3 regions of the Paenibacillus sp. 19GGS1-52 genome follow, and region 3 is predicted to be linked to each of the others. Evidence: riboswitches for the same ligand, from Rfam matches in the RefSeq annotation. Region 3 holds a riboswitch; each other region holds the start of a gene.

Region 1 (6,044 bases), 3.3 Mb from region 3:
ATTCAAAGACATTGACCTGCGTCAGTTGGCGAAAGTTATGCGTCGGCAGATTCTGATAGACGGCCGCAACGTCTACTCCAAGCAGCAGATTGAAGGTACTGGGCTTGTGTATCACTCGGTTGGACGTCCGCAAATGGGTGGTCTCAGCGGGTACTCACCCAGTATAGCCGGTACAGTTTAAACCTGTAACACATAAATAATAAGGAGGGTTCACTTATGAAACTAGTACTATTATCAGGTGGTTCAGGTAAACGGTTATGGCCTTTGTCCAACGATTCACGTTCGAAACAGTTTCTGAAGGTACTTGAAAGCCCACTGGGTGAACCGGAATCCATGGTACAACGGGTATGGAGACAACTTCAGGAGACTGGCATGGCGGATTCCTCTTATCTAGCCACAGGCCGCAGCCAAGTGGAGATGATTCAGAGCCAACTTGGATATGATGTGCCTATCATCGTCGAACCGGAACGCCGCGATACCTTTCCGGCAATTGCGTTGACAGCCACCTATCTGTATTCAGTAGTGGGGGTTTCCCCAGATGAGACTGTAGCAATCCTACCTGTTGATCCTTATGTGGAAGCATCTTTTTTTGATACGGTAGCCCAGCTTGAGCGTACGATGCAGGAAAGTGGTGCAAATCTGGCGTTGATGGGTGTGGTTCCTGAGCATGCTTCGGAGAAATACGGTTATATCATTCCTACCACTGAAGCAGCGGGTGAAAGTGGATATTTGCGAGTAAGTCATTTTCAGGAGAAACCGGAACGAAAGCAGGCCGAAGAGCTCATAAGTCGCAACGCCTTGTGGAACTGCGGCGTGTTTGCCTTCCGTTTAGGATATTTACTGGATATTTTGCAGCATAAAGGGCTGCCTCTGAATTATGAAGACTTGCAGAAGCAGTATAAATTATTGTCCTCAATCAGCTTTGATTATGAAGTGGTGGAAAAAGAAAAGAATATTGTTGTACAGCCGTATGACGGCTTCTGGAAGGATCTTGGTACATGGAATACATTGACCGAGGAAATGAGCAGCAATCATGTTGGCAAAGGTTTCATTACTGCAGATTCTGAAGGGACCTGCTTGATTAACGAACTCGACATTCCAATCACGGTCATTGGTGCAAAGGATTTAATTATCGCAGCCAGCCCTGATGGAATATTGGTCACGCATAAGGCAGAGAGTCCGCGAATCAAGGAAGTACTGAAAGCTTTTGAACAAAGACCAATGTATGAGGAACGCCGTTGGGGTCATTACAAAGTTATTGACTATGTGAAGTATGAAGAGGGCAATGAAGTGCTGACCAAGCGGATCTTTATATCTGAAGGCAAAAACATTAGTTATCAGTTGCATCGCAAACGTAGTGAGATCTGGACTATTATCAGCGGCGAAGCGAGCATCGTGCTGAATGAGAAAATGCATAACGTTAAGGCAGGCGATGTGGTGCGTATTCCCGAGGGGACTAAGCATGCTATTCTGGCATTGACGGATGTTGAATTTATTGAGGTACAGACCGGCTCTGAGCTGGTTGAGGAAGATAACATTCGTATTACATTGGACTGGAAAGATATCGAGCTACAACAGTTCATTTCATAGGCCTAAACTATCTATTTAACCGAATATGACAGAGTCAAAACGGGTAGAAAGACTCAATTTTAAGAATATTTTGTAAATGCACTAAACAAAAAAAAAAAAGAGTCGATACATACGGTAAGAAGGAAAATTCCTTCAAAACGATAAAGGCAAACCTATCGAAAGATAGGGACGCAAAGCTAAAGGGCCTTCGCAAGAGTGGCAGCCTGGCTACCGAAAGGAAGATGAATTTGAAAGCTCATCGTATGTATCGACAGTTCTGCATGTTCCTGTCACTAATTCTGTTTGTCATTGCTATTCCACTAGGAATGGGAATTGCACCATCTACTGCAGGAGCAGCTACAAGCTCCGGGACACCGGTTAACGCAGGCGCTTCACCTGAAGCAGTAAAGCTGCTTACTTACCTCAATTCAATTTCGGGGCAAGGGATTATCACGGGACAGCATGACTATCTGGAAAGTCCGGATGAAATCAGCAACAAATTAAAGGGGACCAGCGGGAAATACGCTGCTCTTCACGGCTATGAGCTTGGTGCAATTACTGGTCAAACAGAAGCTACCGTAGCTTCACAACGGAAGAACGTAGTTAACAGTGCTATCAACTGGAGTAAGAACGGCGGTATTGTCGCCATGACCTTTCACGAGAATCTACCGGGAACAACGTATGACTGGTCCAATGTTCAAAAGACGATTAGTCAGTCGGATTTCGACAAATACGTAACACCGGGAACGACGCAGTACAACAGTCTGATTGCCGATCTTGACAAAGTGGCAGTATCCTTGAAAAGCTTACGTGATGCTGGGGTTCCAGTACTCTGGAGACCCTACCATGAAATGAACGGAAATTGGTTCTGGTGGGGAAAGAAAAATAATTTCGCTGCACTCTGGAATATTATGTATGACCGTTTTGTTAACGTTCATCAATTAAACAACCTGTTATGGGTATGGAATCCTAATGCACCTAATGCTTGGGCAGATCCTTATGCCTTAACGTATCCAGGTGCCAATAAAGTTGACATTCTCGCAGCAGATATATATGACAATGACTATCAGCAAAAATATTATGACAGCTTGCTCAGTCTGGCTGCTGGCAAACCGATTGCTATCGGAGAGAATGGTCAAATGCCAAATACGACAAAGCTGCTGCAATCGCAGAATAAATGGGTATATATGATGAACTGGGGAAAATTGCTTTACGAGGATAACTCCACGGATACCATTAAAGCCTTCATGAATAACAGCTATACGATAACTCTGGATAAATATTTATCGGGGGTGATACCGTCCGTAACAGCAACGCCGACAGCGACACCGACGGCAACACCGACACCGACACCAACACCAACACCAACACCGACAGTAGCTCCTACGGCAACGTTTTCCTCGGGGGATCAGGCTCCTGCCTTGAATGGCTTGCATGGTGAATATTACAAGAACATGCTGCTTACAGGGACAGCGGCTCTAGTACGAAATGACGCTAATATCAACTTTAACTGGCGCCAGGCAGCACCGGTTACAGCACTCGGTATCGACAATTTCTCGATTCGTTGGACTGGGAAAATTAAGCCGCTCTATAGTGAAACTTATCAAATCTATACTGCATCGGATGACGGCATACGCGTCTGGGTAGATGGGAAGTCTGTCATAGATAGCTGGATTAAACAAAGTGGAACTGAACGTCAAGGAAGCATTGATCTCAAAGCTGGTCAACTATACGACATCAAAGTGGAATATTATGAGAATGCAGGAGATGCGCGGGTAAATCTGATGTGGCAAAGCCCAAGTCAGGTAAAAGGAACGGTACCTTCAAGTGCATTGTTCATTAATGCAAGTTCATCTGTTGCTAGTGCAGTATCGTCATCGTCGCTTGCAGCAACACCAACGGTAGCGCCGACGGTAACACCAACAGCAGCGCCAACACCAACAGCAGCGCCGACACCAACACCAACAGCAGCGCCGACACCAACACCAACAGCAGCGCCGACACCAACACCAACAGCAGCGCCGACACCAATGCCAACAGCAGCGCCGACACCAATGCCAACAGCAGCGCCGACGGCAACACCAACAGCAGCGCCGACACCAACGCCAACGGTTGCTAATGTTGTCGCACCGGCTGTGAATGGACTACAAGGTGAGTATTTTAGTAATATGCAATTATCAGGTAATCCAGTAATTGTACGCAAAGATGCTGCAATTGACTTCAACTGGCGTCTGCTCTCACCGGATGCAGCACTAGGCGTTGACTTCTTCTCTGTACGCTGGAGCGGTAAGATTAAACCCGTATACAGTGAAACTTATCAAATCTATACAACTTCAGATGATGGTATCCGTGTCTGGATCAACGGCAGCCTCGTTATTGACAGCTGGATGAAACAGAGCGGAACCGAGCGTCAGGGAAGCATAACCATGAATGCCGGACAGCTATATGATATTAAAGTTGAATATTACGAGAATCAGGGTGATGCAAGTGCACGTCTGATGTGGGGAAGTCCAAGTCAAGCGAAGGGAGTAGTTCCTTCAAGCGCCCTTTTCCTATCCTCGTCCATTCAGAACTAAGTAAGTAGCTGTATTCATTACTAAGGCTGATACAGGTTAAGCAGTTATAATAATTCCTTTCACTCGATGCTTAGTGGCCCTGCTTCTCAGCAGGGCTACTAAGCTATAGACTTCATTGGTCCGAAGTTGCTTGTCCAAAAAGCAGGGGAATCACCTTTGTGACCTGCGGCGGCTCTTGGCTACCAGAAGGAGGATTACTTTGAACACTTACCGTAAGTACCGGCTCTTGACCGCTATAATATCTATTATCATTATTTTATCTTTAATACCTTGGGGGGAAGCACGCAGCCTCCCTGTGGCCCGAGTAATCACAAACGAATCACCTGATACGCCAGCTAACCCATCAGCTTCTGGGGAAGCCAAAGATCTGCTCAGCTATCTGGTGAACCTTAGTGGTAAGGGAATGATTTCTGGACAGCATGACTATCTGGAAACTCCCGACGAATTTAACAATAAACTGAAGAATACCACTGGGCAATATGCAGTATTGCATGGTTATGAGTTAGGAGCTATTAACAACCAGCCCAAGAATACAATTGCCTCCCAGCGTCAAGCCGTGGTGGAGAGTGCGATCAAATGGAATAAAGGCGGCGGGATTGTAGCCATGACGTTCCATCAGAATCTACCAGGAACCTCTCCGGAATGGTCTAATGTTTCCATGAACTTGAGCCAGGTGAATTTTGATGCTTACGTTACACCCGGAACTCCTCAATATAAGAGATTGATTGCTGATCTTGATGAGATTGCTGTATATTTGGGAGAACTGCGAGATGCAGGAGTTCCGGTATTGTGGCGGCCCTATCATGAAATGAATGGCAACTGGTTCTGGTGGGGACAAAAGGACAATTTCTCTAAGCTATGGGACATTATGTACGATCGATTAGTGAACACGCACAAGCTGAATAATCTGCTGTGGGTCTGGAATCCAAATGCGCCTAATGAGTGGGCGGACCCTTATAAATCGTATTATCCAGGAGCAGACAAGGTGGATATTCTGGCAGCAGATATTTACAATAGCGATTTTAAACAGACTTACTATGAGAGTTTACTTGACCTTGCCGCAGGCAAACCAATAGGTATTGGTGAGAGCGGAGAACTACCAGACCCTTCCATACTATCCCAAACACAGAGTAAATGGGTTTACACCATGACATGGGGAAAGATGCTGACAGAAAATAACAACCTGCAGCAAATCAAAAGTTTCATGAATAATAACTACACAGTATCCAGAGATGAGTATGTCCGTACAAAAGGTACTAAGCACGAAAGCGCAGCGGTTGTCACCCGTAATGGTTTAACCGGCGAATATTATAATAACGCAGAGCTGGCTGGTGCTGCGCTACTAACCCGTAATGACAACATGATTAATTTTAATTGGCATGGAGGGTCACCGGCAGCAGTAATAAGCAAAGATTCTTTTTCCGTACGTTGGCAGGGCAAGATTAAGCCGATGTATAGTGAGAAATATAAGTTCTCCGTATCATCTGACGACGGTGTCCGTGTCTGGATCGGCAATAAGCTGATTATCGACAGCTGGAAGAAGCAGAGTGGTGTCACCCGTGAAGGAAGTATCTTACTGACCGCAGGAAATGTCTATGATATAAAGGTTGAATATTACGAAAATCGTGGCGACGCGAGCATTCGTCTAATGTGGGAAAGTCCGCTTCAGAAACAGACTATAGTTCCTCAAAATGCATTGTTTCTGCCCTGATGCATGAAGAAGCTTTAGGGTTAAACAATTCAGAAGAAAGTGGGGACAAAGGTATGAGAGCGAAGCGAAAAAAAAGAAATAAACCCTTACTAATCTTACTAAAGTTTGCAGCCTTGGCTGTCATGTTCCTGTTGTCTGTTTCTGTTTTTGGATCGGAAGGAACAAAGACTGATGAGGCCAATCTTGAT
Region 2 (6,044 bases), 2.9 Mb from region 3:
GTATTTAGCCTTAGCAGATGGTCCTGCTGGATTCATACGGGGTTTCACGTGCCCCGCACTACTCGGGATCCGTCTCGGAGAGAACACAGTTTAGGCTACAGGGCTTTTACCTCTATCGCGGGCCTTTCCAGACCTCTTCGCCTACCATATTCCTTTGTAACTCCATGTGAGACGTCCCACAACCCCTAAGAGCAAGCTCTTAGGTTTAGGCTGTTCCGCGTTCGCTCGCCGCTACTGACGGAATCACTATTGTTTTCTCTTCCTCAGGGTACTTAGATGTTTCAGTTCCCCTGGTCTGCCTCTACATACCCTATGTATTCAGGTATGAGTAACTGTGCATTACCACAGCTGGGTTTCCCCATTCGGACACCCCCGGATCAAAGCTTGCTTACAGCTCCCCGAGGCAGTTTCGTTGTTCGCCACGTCCTTCGTCGGCTCCTGGCGCCTAGGCATCCTCCGTGTGCTCTTATTAGCTTAACCAATGCTCCGGTGTTTCGCTTGTTTGCTCATCTTGTTTTGAATGTTGCTACCGGATGACTCCGTTCGCAGATCATTCAAAGCCAAAAGTCGCTTCACAATCAAAAACCTTCGCTAAGCCATAATACACTTTCGCTCGTTTACACAAGCGACAGATAAAATGTTCTAAAACGCAAATTCGTTTCGGTATCCAGTTTTCAAGGATCAAGTTTTTGTTCGTCCTTACAGACAAAACAAAATTGAGAGCTTCAACTCTCAAAACTGAGCAACGAGTGAGTGTGTGCAAACCCTAAGGGCTCACTAGAAGCCTTGCGGCTTCTGTTCGAATGTTTCCGTTACAGGAAACGATTCTCCATAGAAAGGAGGTGATCCAGCCGCACCTTCCGATACGGCTACCTTGTTACGACTTCACCCCAATTATCTACCCCACCTTCGGCGGCTGGCTCCCTTGCGGGTTACCCCACCGACTTCGGGTGTTGTAAACTCTCGTGGTGTGACGGGCGGTGTGTACAAGACCCGGGAACGTATTCACCGCGGCATGCTGATCCGCGATTACTAGCAATTCCGACTTCATGCAGGCGAGTTGCAGCCTGCAATCCGAACTGAGACCGGCTTTGTTGGGATTCGCTCCACCTCGCGGTTTCGCAGCCCTTTGTACCGGCCATTGTAGTACGTGTGTAGCCCAGGTCATAAGGGGCATGATGATTTGACGTCATCCCCACCTTCCTCCGGTTTGTCACCGGCAGTCTGCTTAGAGTGCCCACCATGATGTGCTGGCAACTAAGCATAAGGGTTGCGCTCGTTGCGGGACTTAACCCAACATCTCACGACACGAGCTGACGACAACCATGCACCACCTGTCTCCTCTGTCCCGAAGGCCGCCGCTATCTCTAGCGGATTCAGAGGGATGTCAAGACCTGGTAAGGTTCTTCGCGTTGCTTCGAATTAAACCACATACTCCACTGCTTGTGCGGGTCCCCGTCAATTCCTTTGAGTTTCAGTCTTGCGACCGTACTCCCCAGGCGGAGTGCTTACTGTGTTAACTTCGGCACCAAGGGTATCGAAACCCCTAACACCTAGCACTCATCGTTTACGGCGTGGACTACCAGGGTATCTAATCCTGTTTGCTCCCCACGCTTTCGCGCCTCAGCGTCAGTTACAGCCCAGAAAGTCGCCTTCGCCACTGGTGTTCCTCCACATATCTACGCATTTCACCGCTACACGTGGAATTCCACTTTCCTCTTCTGTACTCAAGCCACCCAGTTTCCAGTGCGACCTCAGGTTGAGCCCAAGGTTTAAACACCAGACTTAAATAGCCGCCTGCGCGCGCTTTACGCCCAATAATTCCGGACAACGCTTGCCCCCTACGTATTACCGCGGCTGCTGGCACGTAGTTAGCCGGGGCTTTCTTCTCAGGTACCGTCACTCTTATAGCAGTTACTCTATAAGACGTTCTTCCCTGGCAACAGAGCTTTACGATCCGAAAACCTTCATCACTCACGCGGCATTGCTCCGTCAGGCTTGCGCCCATTGCGGAAGATTCCCTACTGCTGCCTCCCGTAGGAGTCTGGGCCGTGTCTCAGTCCCAGTGTGGCCGTTCACCCTCTCAGGTCGGCTACGCATCGTCGCCTTGGTGAGCCGTTACCCCACCAACTAGCTAATGCGCCGCAGGCCCATCCCTCAGCGACAGATTTCTCCGTCTTTCATCCTCTTCCCAGGTGGGAAAAGGAATTATCCGGTATTAGCTACCGTTTCCGGTAGTTATCCCAGACTATGGGGCAGGTTGCCTACGTGTTACTCACCCGTCCGCCGCTAAATCCTGTTGAAAGCAAGCTTTCAACAAAACTCCGCTCGACTTGCATGTATTAGGCATGCCGCCAGCGTTCGTCCTGAGCCAGGATCAAACTCTCCAATTTGTATTGAAAAGAGCGATTGCTCATTTTGAAACCTCTGACGAGAATTTACATTCTCAACCGACAAGTTTACTCCAGCATAAATGCTGTGAAACTCATCTTCTTTTGGATTTTACTTTCGTAAAATCCCACTCACTCGTTGTTCAGTTTTCAAAGATCAAGTTCTCGTTGTCGGCGTTTAATGTCTCACCAGCAACTCTTATAATATATCATACGGTGTTTAGAAAAGCAAGCTTTTTTTATTTCTTGTTAATTCAATGTGTTTCGCTTGTCCGCTCTTCCAACAGCGCTCACTTATAATACCCTATCTACTAGTATAAAAGCAACCCCTAATCAAAAGAAAAACAACCAGCTTAATTATTAAGCTGGTTGTCTATTTGTTCATATAGTAATTCAACTACTCTTAGTAGTATTTGACTGCCGTATATTTAGTAGAATTCTTAATCAGATCTACGGTTTTATTGCTCTTAACCAATCCAGCATCTACTGTTGTATCAATAGTCACCCATTTGCCATTAAGAAGGACTTCATTCCAAGCATGGTATTGAGTAACATAAGTGGAGTTTCCCATGACCAATTTAGCTGGTATATCTACACTACGTAGCATTGCTGCAAATAATGAAGAGTAATCATAGCAAATGCCTTTTTTGCTGGCAAGGGTATTATCAATGTTAGGGATATAGTCAGTTGTTACATTGTTAGCCAGTGAATAATCGTATTTCACATTAGCAACGATGTAATTATAAATTGCTTTAACCTTCTCTTGATCCGTTGTTTTGCCTTGTGTAAGTTGTTTTGCTTTAAGAATAGCTTTATCAGAAGAACTCCATTTAACATTCTGAACAGAGCTTAAATATACTGCATTTGTATCATTCAAGGATAAGTCCACTACTTCAGAATATAGAGCTTTGTATTTGTTACCCGTTATGTTCTCAAGAACTGAGACTTTATAGGATCCATTACCTTGTTGCAATGGGAATTCTTCAGCTTGTCCAGAAGCATAAAGATTATAAGTGTAGCTGCTGCTGCCTTTGGTAATCATAAGTTTGATCCGTTTGTCCTTCGGCACATCATATTGAACTCCAATAATGCCTTGGTTTAACTGCGATGTATTGAGCCAACCCGTTTCTGTGCCAGCAGCTTGAGCTGAAGTTATCTGAACAGAAGTAGCCACTACAAATATCGCCAATAACATAAGATAAAATTTCTTCAATGATAAAACCCCTTTTCGGTAGCTGGCTGCCATCCTGACGGGAAGGCCCTTTAGCTTTGCGTCCCTATCTTTCAATAGGTTTGCCGTTATCGTAAAAGCTTTATCTGTCCTTAAACATACTAGAAATAATGGTAGAATTAGACAAAAAATAAACAAAAAAAGCCTCTTCATTCGGTAGCTGGCTGCCATCCTGACGGGAAGGCCCTTTAGCTTTGCGTCCCTATCTTTCGATAGGTTTGCCGTTATCGTGCTTAGCTTTTATAGTTATATACTACCATATTTACGCGTAGATTCAAGACCTATAGTGCTAGATTTCCAAAATTTTATAATAAATTTTTGGAAATTTCTATTTTATGACATTAAGTGTGTTAGGGTAGTTTGGCTTGTACAATTAGACGGTGTGTGGGATTTACTAGTGGGTCACACGTGATCAGCGTGAGAATCTTGTCCTTGTTGTTCCCGTTTAACACAGATACATCCGTAGGTTCGACGATAGAAATTTTGTATACTTCATAGTTGTACGCTTGTTTGCTTGTCTTCACGGTGATAATATCTCCTACTGCAACCTCATTCAATCTATTAAACAATCTGCCTGTCGTTCTGGCTCTATGTGCTGCTATTGCGGCATTGCCAATCTGACCGATAGAAGTTGTTTCCTTCATATGTGTAGCTGCGTGCTTCATGTTGGCTTTCGTCGCCCCTTCAAGAACAGGCAACAACAGATTGATCTTATCAATTTCGATTAATGCAATTACTTTCCCCCCAAGCACAACTTCAGGTTCCGCCTTTACAGCAGCATCACTCGGAGGCTGCTCATCCAATGCAGATTCTTCTGAGAGCAGTTGGGTTACCTCAGCATATTTACTTTTCAGATCAGGGTCAACCGTTGCTGGAGCACTGTTACTATAACTCTGTTCCGCCTCATCTAATAGTTTCTGCTGCTGCCAGTCGTTATACCATTCATTAGCTTTGGGGAACAGCATGACAAGTATTCCTGCAAGTATGACTAAATAGGAAAATTTACGCATGATATTCACCTCCCTACTTTTAGAAAACCCATTTCCGGCTTCCGAAGAAATTGATGATTACAGTGACGAATGTAACTAATACCTTCGAGATCAACACTTGAATACCAAGTTTATCTGTTAACAAATGCATAAGCAGCAGGGATATTCCCAGTACAATCAGGTTCAGTACGATAAACTTCAGCAACTGCATTCGGTCGAAGCTATCCTTTTTCCCCCGATCACTGTCCCGAAAGGTTACTTTTTTATTCAAAATAAAGCTATTGGCCGTGCCTGCACTATAAGAAATAACCTGTGCCAGGGTGTATACCAACCCAAGTGAGTTCAGAAGTGTAAAGATTGCAAAATCAATAAGGGTATTCAGCAAGCCAACAGCATTGAATTTCAGGAACTGAATCACTCCTGCGCGAAGCTTCTTATCTGACATAATCGTTTCCCTTTCGGATGTGACTATGATCTTGCTCTACATCAAGATAGCCTTTAGTCTCCCGCACAATATACAACGGTCTGTCCTTGGATTCATCATAAATGCGGCCGATATACTCGCCGATGACACCGAGCAGCATGAGCACGATACCATTGAAGAGCAAATTAACGCCTACAATGGAGGCCCAGCCCGGAATGGTCCAGGAGGTGAAGACTCTTTGAAATAACACAAAAAATAAATATAGGAAACTGGAAAATGACAGAAAAAAACCAATATAGGAGGCAATCTTCAGCGGCTTGTGCGAGAAAGAGGTGATTCCGTCTAGCGCGAAGCGAATCATTTTTTTGAGTGGATACTTTGTTTCGCCAGCAAATCGTTCCTCACGCACGTATTCCACCATAGTCTGTCGGAAGCCCACCCAGCTCACCAAACCTCTAACATAACGATTCTTCTCTTTGAGACCACGTAGAACATCGCATACTTTACGGTCGATGAGTCGAAAATCCCCCGTATCCGTGGGAATGTCCACACTCGTCATGCTACTGAGCAGCCGGTAGAAGATCTTTGCCGTGACTTTTTTGAAAAGGGTCTCTCCATGACGCTTCAGACGTTTCCCGTAAACAACTTCGTAGCCTTCCTTCCACTTCGCGATCATCTGTAAAATCACCTCAGGCGGGTCCTGGAGATCTGCGTCAATAACAACAACAGCGTCTCCCTCAGCGTAATCCATACCGGCTGTAATCGCTACTTGATGCCCGAAATTACGGGAGAAGTCGATTAGCTTCACATTCTCGTCCCTGCTGCTGATCTCACGCATGATCTCAGCCGTATGATCACGGCTGCCATCATTAACGAAGACCAGCTCATAAGAGTCGTCGCTTTGATCCATTACTTTTTTTAGACGATCATACGTATGTTTAATAACTTCCTCCTCATTAAACATGGGGACAATTACACTGTATCTGGCTTTCACCTTTGTTCCTCCTAAA
Region 3 (6,044 bases):
CGTGCAGAAAAGCTGGAAGTAAAACTGGCATCGGTGGATGACATTGTTCGTGGGGCAGATTTTATCACTGTCCATACTCCATTAACTCCTGAAACTCGCCATATGATTTCCCAACCACAATTCGAGGTAATGAAAAAAGGAATGCGCATTATCAACTGTGCACGTGGCGGGGTTATCGATGAGCTGGCATTGGTTGAAGCAATAGATAACGGCATTGTAGCTGGAGCGGCATTCGATGTGTTTGAGAAGGAGCCCCCACAAGCTGATCATCCGTTCCTGTCCCATCCCAAGATCATCGTAACTCCACATTTGGGTGCTTCAACTGTTGAAGCCCAGGAGAACGTGGCCATTGACGTTTCTGAACAAGTGCTGCATATCCTGCGCAATGAACCGTTCATCAACGCTGTTAATATCCCTCCCGTAGCTCCAAGTGTAATGAACAAATTACAGCCCTATTTTAAACTTGGGGAAAAATTGGGCAGTTTTGTCACTCAACTTACGAATGGAGCGATTCACGAGATTAACGTTGAATACGCCGGAGATCTATCGGATGTGGATACACAGCCACTGACCCGCTATATTGTGAAAGGCGTGCTCTCGCGTCACTTCGCCGAAGATGTCAACATCGTTAACTCCATGCATCTGGCCAAAACACGTGATGTTAATGTCGTAATCACTAAGACATCCAAAACTAAAGGTTTCACTAATCTAATTACAGTTACTCTAAAAACGGAACAAGATGAAGAACGCCTGGTAGCCGGCACTCTGTTGCAAGGCTATGGTGAACGTATTGTGCAAGTGAATAAGTTCCCAGTTGATATTGCTCCGGAAGGCCATCAAATCGTCGTTTCCCATAATGATAAGCCAGGAATTATCGGTTTAGTGGGTACGTTGCTTGGTCAAAATGAGGTGAACATCGCCTCCATGCAGGTTGGACGTAAAATCGTCGGCGGTGCTGCAATTATGCTTCTGACAGTAGACAAAGCCGTTCCTCAAGAGGTGCTTGTGAAGCTGGCAGGCCTGCCTGAGATCAACACTGCTGAAGAGATAGTCTTGCTATAAAACTTGTAATAGGCCACCCACACAACGTGTGTGGAGTGGCCTATTTATTTTGTCAGGAGAAGTCCATGTTTCACATTAGTGTATAATCTGTGGCATTCAGGGGAAATTACATCCTTAGTAGCATTTATGTCAGTTCTTACAATAGACTGATATCACTCTAATCCCCTATAATATTACAATATAAAATATTTTTTAAGGGGGATTTCTTTCCAATGGATTGGATGAACAAGCTTCCGTTAAAACAAAGAATAGTTGCTGGATGTTACCTGATTGCTGCCTTATTTTCTATCCCTGTTTTGATTTCTTTTATTGTAATGGGTAAAATTTTTGTCGGTATTCTTCTTATTGTGGTTCTTGGTGGTCTGACATATCCTCTTTCACGCTTTGTTGAGAGAACGCTTACATCATCATTTGATGACATTGCAAATGTCACTCACAACATTGCAAAGGGCGACTTTACTACTAGAGCTGATGAAAATGGTTCTATGGGAGATGTCAGCCGCTCCTTTAATACTATGATTGATAAATTGAAGAAAATTCTGACTGAAGCATCACAGCTTACCCGTCAAGTCATGGACGCGAGCCGCGGAATTGAAAATAAAAATCAGAGTTTGAAGATTGTTATGGCTCAGGTTTCTTCCTCCTCCAACGAACTAGCTTTGGGTGCTAATGAAATATCTGTAGACATCGCTGATATGACAGAATCTATTAAAGACATTGAAACTAAAGTTTCCAACTATACAACCTCCACAAAAGAGATGAATAAACGTTCAATACATACGTTGGAATTGGTTGAGAAAGGCCGTCAATCGGTAGACACTCAGGCTGAAGGCATGCGCAAAAATATCGCAGCCACCAAAAAAGTAGCAGAAACCGTCGATGCGCTTTCACACAATGCCCGAGGAATTACGATGATTACAAAAACGATCACTGAGATTGCTGAACAGACTAATCTGCTATCCCTTAACGCCTCCATTGAAGCGGCCCGTGCCGGAGAACATGGACGTGGCTTTGCAGTCGTAGCCCAAGAGGTACGTAAACTAGCTGAAGAATCAACCGCCTCAACCAAAGAAGTATTTGGTCTTGTGCGCAGTATTGAGAACGATATTAAAGATGCCATAGCTAACATTGCGATCAATGAAAGCGTAGTGCAGGTTCAGAACGAAATGATTACAGAGACAGCTAATATCTTCTCGCAAATAGTCCATAGTGTACAATACATCGCTGAGCAAATTGCTGCCTTTTCTTCGGAGAGTGACATCATGTTAGAAAGCGCGCTCAAAATCTCAGGCGCTATCGAAAACATTTCCGCCATTACCCAGCAAACTGCAGCTGGAACTGAAGAAGTCTCGGCTGCCATGAATGAACAAATAAATGCTCTGCAATCCGTAGCAGAGGAAACCGAAAAAATGACTCAGGCTGTATTTAATCTGCAAAAAACGATACATATTTTCAAATTTTAGGAGATGGGTCAAAAGACTTCCCTCTAAAGATCATGGTATTCGTCAAATTTCACGCTTATTTGTATAAAAATATTGACAAAAGAGAGAGAGGAATATATTGTAAAGGAAAATTATTCTTTATTTAATTTAATAATTTATAAAGGCAAAATTTCCGAAAGGGAATGACGCAAAGCCATGGATCTACAGCCTCATTTTTCAGTTGATGAGGCCATGACTGCCAGGTTGCTAAAACATCATGAAGGACTGAATTAAACATGCAGTCTCAATGGCGAATTATGCTACCCACCTGTGCTCTGTATCAGAGCACAGGTTTTATTTTTTTTTAGATCTAACGTTTTCACTTCGGGAGATCGATAAAGATATTACAATAAAATACTTGTGAGGTGTATGTTTTGAAGACAGTTGCAGAATACATGGCGGAGGCACTCCGCAACCTCGGAGTAACCCATTCTTTTGGGATTATTGGTAAATCTATTTGTCCTGTGGTTCTTAAAATGGTTGACTATGGTATCGAGTTTATTCCCGGGAGACATGAATCAAGCTCCGGCTTCGAAGCCTCTGGTTACGCACTAAAAACCGGGAATCTCGGGATAGCATTCGGGACCTCCGGCCCAGGTGGAACAAATCTGCTTACTGCAGCAGCACATGCAAAGGCTAATAACCTTCCTGTTCTTTTTATTACCGGTCACCAATCTATTAAAGAACTAGGAATTCCTCAATGTCAGGATTCATCCTCTTATCTTGCCGATTTAGCAGAAATGTTTAGGCCAGCCACTTTATTCAGCAAGCTTATCGAACGTGGAGATCATTTCAGTACTATTTTTAATCATGCAATTGCCATCGCGCTAGGCGGCAAACGTGGACCTGTTCATCTCTGCATCCCCTTTGATGTACAGACGGAAATGCTTGAAGAATGCAACATCGTATTTCCTGAACGGGAAACACTAGTAAATTATGCTAGCCTTGATCGTGTAATTACTGCTATTAACCATTCCAGTAATCCTTTAATTATTGCTGGTAAAGGTGTTAATCGGTCTGGAGCTCATAAAGAGCTGATCCAATTAGCTGAAACCTTTAATATTCCAGTCGTGACGTCACCTGGCGGAAAAGGGGCTCTCCCTTGGGATCATCCTTTATATCATGGGCCTATTGGTGTAGGTGGCTGCACACATGGCGATGATCTGCTGAACCATAGTGATCTTTATATCGTATTGGGCTCACGCCTAAGTGATATGACCATATGTAACCTAAAGCGAGAGAATCATCCAGAGACATTGATCCAATTTGATTGTGATCCTACTTTTGTCGGAAAAATACTAACTTCAAAGACTATTCAAATTACAGGTGATGTTCGCGATAATCTGGAGTTCTACCTTAACGGAATTGACCAGACAACACTTCCTAAGCGCGAAACTAAGCCTTTTGCTTACACTGAGGAACTTCCCACTCTGTCCAAGCTCTCTTTGGCATCGGTTCTTAGCACAATGAGTGACCTGATTCCTTATAACAATACCGTTTTTGTTGACGATGGAAGCCATGGGTTCAATGCCGTCAAATGGTATAAAGTAAAGAAACCCGGAAGTTTTGTTTTTGACGCCTATTTTGCTTGTATGGGAAATGCGATCGGTATGGCTATTGGTGCAAAGGTAGCGGCTCCTAGCGAAACGATCTTCTGCATTACCGGTGACGGCTGCTTTATGATGCTGGGATCAGAGATTAATACCGCTGTATGCAAAGATATCCCCGTCATCTTTATTGTCGTAAATAATATGCAGTTGGATATGGCGTTAAAAGGAATGGAGAAAACTACAGGTCGAATTGATGGAACTGTATTTGAAGTTCCTATGGATGTTGTGAAGTTTGCTGAATCTCTGGGAGCTACAGGCTTTAAATGTGAGACTGCTGAGCAATTTTCTTCAGCTATTAATGAGGCAGTTGCGTTGAATCGCGTTGCCGTTATCGAGTTGCTGACGGATCGTGACGAAATTCCACCCACTGCACACCGTGTGCTAAACATGTAATTCAGGAGGCCTTTATGAGCGATAAAATTAATAGTGGTTTTAATCATTTCTCTAATCTATCCGGTGACTATGGAGCCAAAGCCTTGGCTCCGATTAAAGAGCATTTTCCAGAGTTAGCTGAATTTATTATGGGAACTGCCTATGGTGATATCTTCCAACGCCATACTATCGGAAACGATTGGAAAGAAATTGCGGTGATTTCTTCTTTGATTACTATGGGTCAATATGACCAATTAGGTGTTCACTATGTTATGGCTCTTCGTGTAGGTATCACTGTTGAACAAATCAAAGGTATTTTATTACATTTAGCTCCTTGTGTGGGTGCTCCTAGGATTATTAGTGCCTTTAATATCCTACTGGCTACACTTGAAGAAGCTCAATAAAACACACAAGTTACAAATTTATACATAGTTCGACTTTTATATTGCATATATGAGAAATATATGTATATAATACAGTTAAAATATCCCAAAGCTAAGATTTTAATGTCGAAAAATGGCGTTATCCAATCGGTTTAAAGGATATATAGTGGCTGGTGATATCACAGTCGAACTAAAGCTTATAGTAATTAAACAATGGGAGAGTGCACACATGGGAAAATTCATTTTAAAAACTGATTCAGCTGCCAAAGTCATTAATATCGAGCTAGAGGGAGCTTTTTCTGAGGAAGACGGTCTAAAATCAATTCAAGCGTATCAACAAACCATCAACCCTATTAACCCTGCAGACTATGAATTACAGATTGATTGCCGCAAACTTAATGTAACCGCTCCTGACGTTGTGCCTCTTCTTGAAGGATGTTTTGTAATGTTTAAGGCTGATGGCTTTGTAAAAGTAAATCTTACGCTTGAGAATAATCCTATCCTTAAAATGCAGTTGGCTCGTCTGGGACGTAAGGCTGGTCTTGAGAACCTTGAGATTATCTCTACGGTCAAAGCCTAGTCAGTTTAATAGTTGCACATAAAATGTTAGCTTTATTCAGCGGAATAGATTCCTAAAAGATATAATACTGTAAATTTTTACTAGAGAAGCGCAGGCTTCAAAATCGAAATTTTAGGAGGAATCATATGGCTGGAATCTGTATAAAAGATATCGATATCTATCACCCAAGTAACAAAGTTGGTAATGACTTTTTCATTCAACATTTCGACGAAAAGGGTATTGATATCCGTGGACTTCTGGCTACTTTAGGTCGTGATACTCGCTACAGTATTAACAATGAGGAAGAGAACTCCCTGACTATGGCTTTTGAAGCGGCTAGCAACGTTCTGGAGAAGACAGGGCTAACTGGTGCTGATATCGACCTTATCGCCTATGCCAGTCAGACTCCTGAATATATCTTCCCTACTAATTCATTAATGATTCACCGACTGATTAACGGCGCATCCCATACCATCTGTATTGATAGTAATGCTAACTGTGCTGGGATGACGGCTTCCGTTGAGCAAGTTAGTCGCCAGATGATTGCTAATCCGAGAATCAAGCGTGCTCTTGTTAT

Evidence for each region. Region 3 has a riboswitch for cyclic di-GMP ahead of H1230_RS11270 (thiamine pyrophosphate-binding protein). Riboswitches for the same ligand answer to the same signal wherever they lie in the genome.
Region 1: another riboswitch for cyclic di-GMP. It lies ahead of H1230_RS27520 (PA14 domain-containing protein); the one in region 3 lies ahead of H1230_RS11270 (thiamine pyrophosphate-binding protein).
Region 2: another riboswitch for cyclic di-GMP. It lies ahead of H1230_RS29110 (transglutaminase-like domain-containing protein); the one in region 3 lies ahead of H1230_RS11270 (thiamine pyrophosphate-binding protein).

Annotation. Positions count from the first base shown of each region.
Region 1 covers NZ_CP059724.1:5,935,655-5,941,698, reverse strand. The annotation lists gene H1230_RS27530 (UDP-glucose dehydrogenase family protein) at 1-181, shown strand, start outside; gene H1230_RS27525 (sugar phosphate nucleotidyltransferase) at 217-1,590, shown strand; cyclic di-GMP riboswitch class I at 1,726-1,805, shown strand; gene H1230_RS27520 (PA14 domain-containing protein) at 1,812-4,145, shown strand; gene H1230_RS27515 (glycosyl hydrolase) at 4,345-5,856, shown strand; gene H1230_RS27510 (discoidin domain-containing protein) at 5,910-6,044, shown strand, end outside.
Region 2 covers NZ_CP059724.1:6,341,398-6,347,441, forward strand. The annotation lists rRNA gene H1230_RS29100 (23S ribosomal RNA) at 1-480, opposite strand, end outside; rRNA gene H1230_RS29105 (16S ribosomal RNA) at 836-2,393, opposite strand; gene H1230_RS29110 (transglutaminase-like domain-containing protein) at 2,794-3,603, opposite strand; cyclic di-GMP riboswitch class I at 3,618-3,698, opposite strand; cyclic di-GMP riboswitch class I at 3,774-3,854, opposite strand; gene H1230_RS29115 (class D sortase) at 3,972-4,631, opposite strand; gene H1230_RS29120 (GtrA family protein) at 4,651-5,055, opposite strand; gene H1230_RS29125 (glycosyltransferase family 2 protein) at 5,045-6,028, opposite strand.
Region 3 covers NZ_CP059724.1:2,405,429-2,411,472, reverse strand. The annotation lists gene serA (phosphoglycerate dehydrogenase) at 1-1,062, shown strand, start outside; gene H1230_RS11275 (methyl-accepting chemotaxis protein) at 1,275-2,525, shown strand; cyclic di-GMP riboswitch class I at 2,657-2,755, shown strand; gene H1230_RS11270 (thiamine pyrophosphate-binding protein) at 2,909-4,546, shown strand; gene H1230_RS11265 (carboxymuconolactone decarboxylase family protein) at 4,561-4,929, shown strand; gene H1230_RS11260 (hypothetical protein) at 5,138-5,488, shown strand; gene H1230_RS11255 (3-oxoacyl-[acyl-carrier-protein] synthase III C-terminal domain-containing protein) at 5,614-6,044, shown strand, end outside.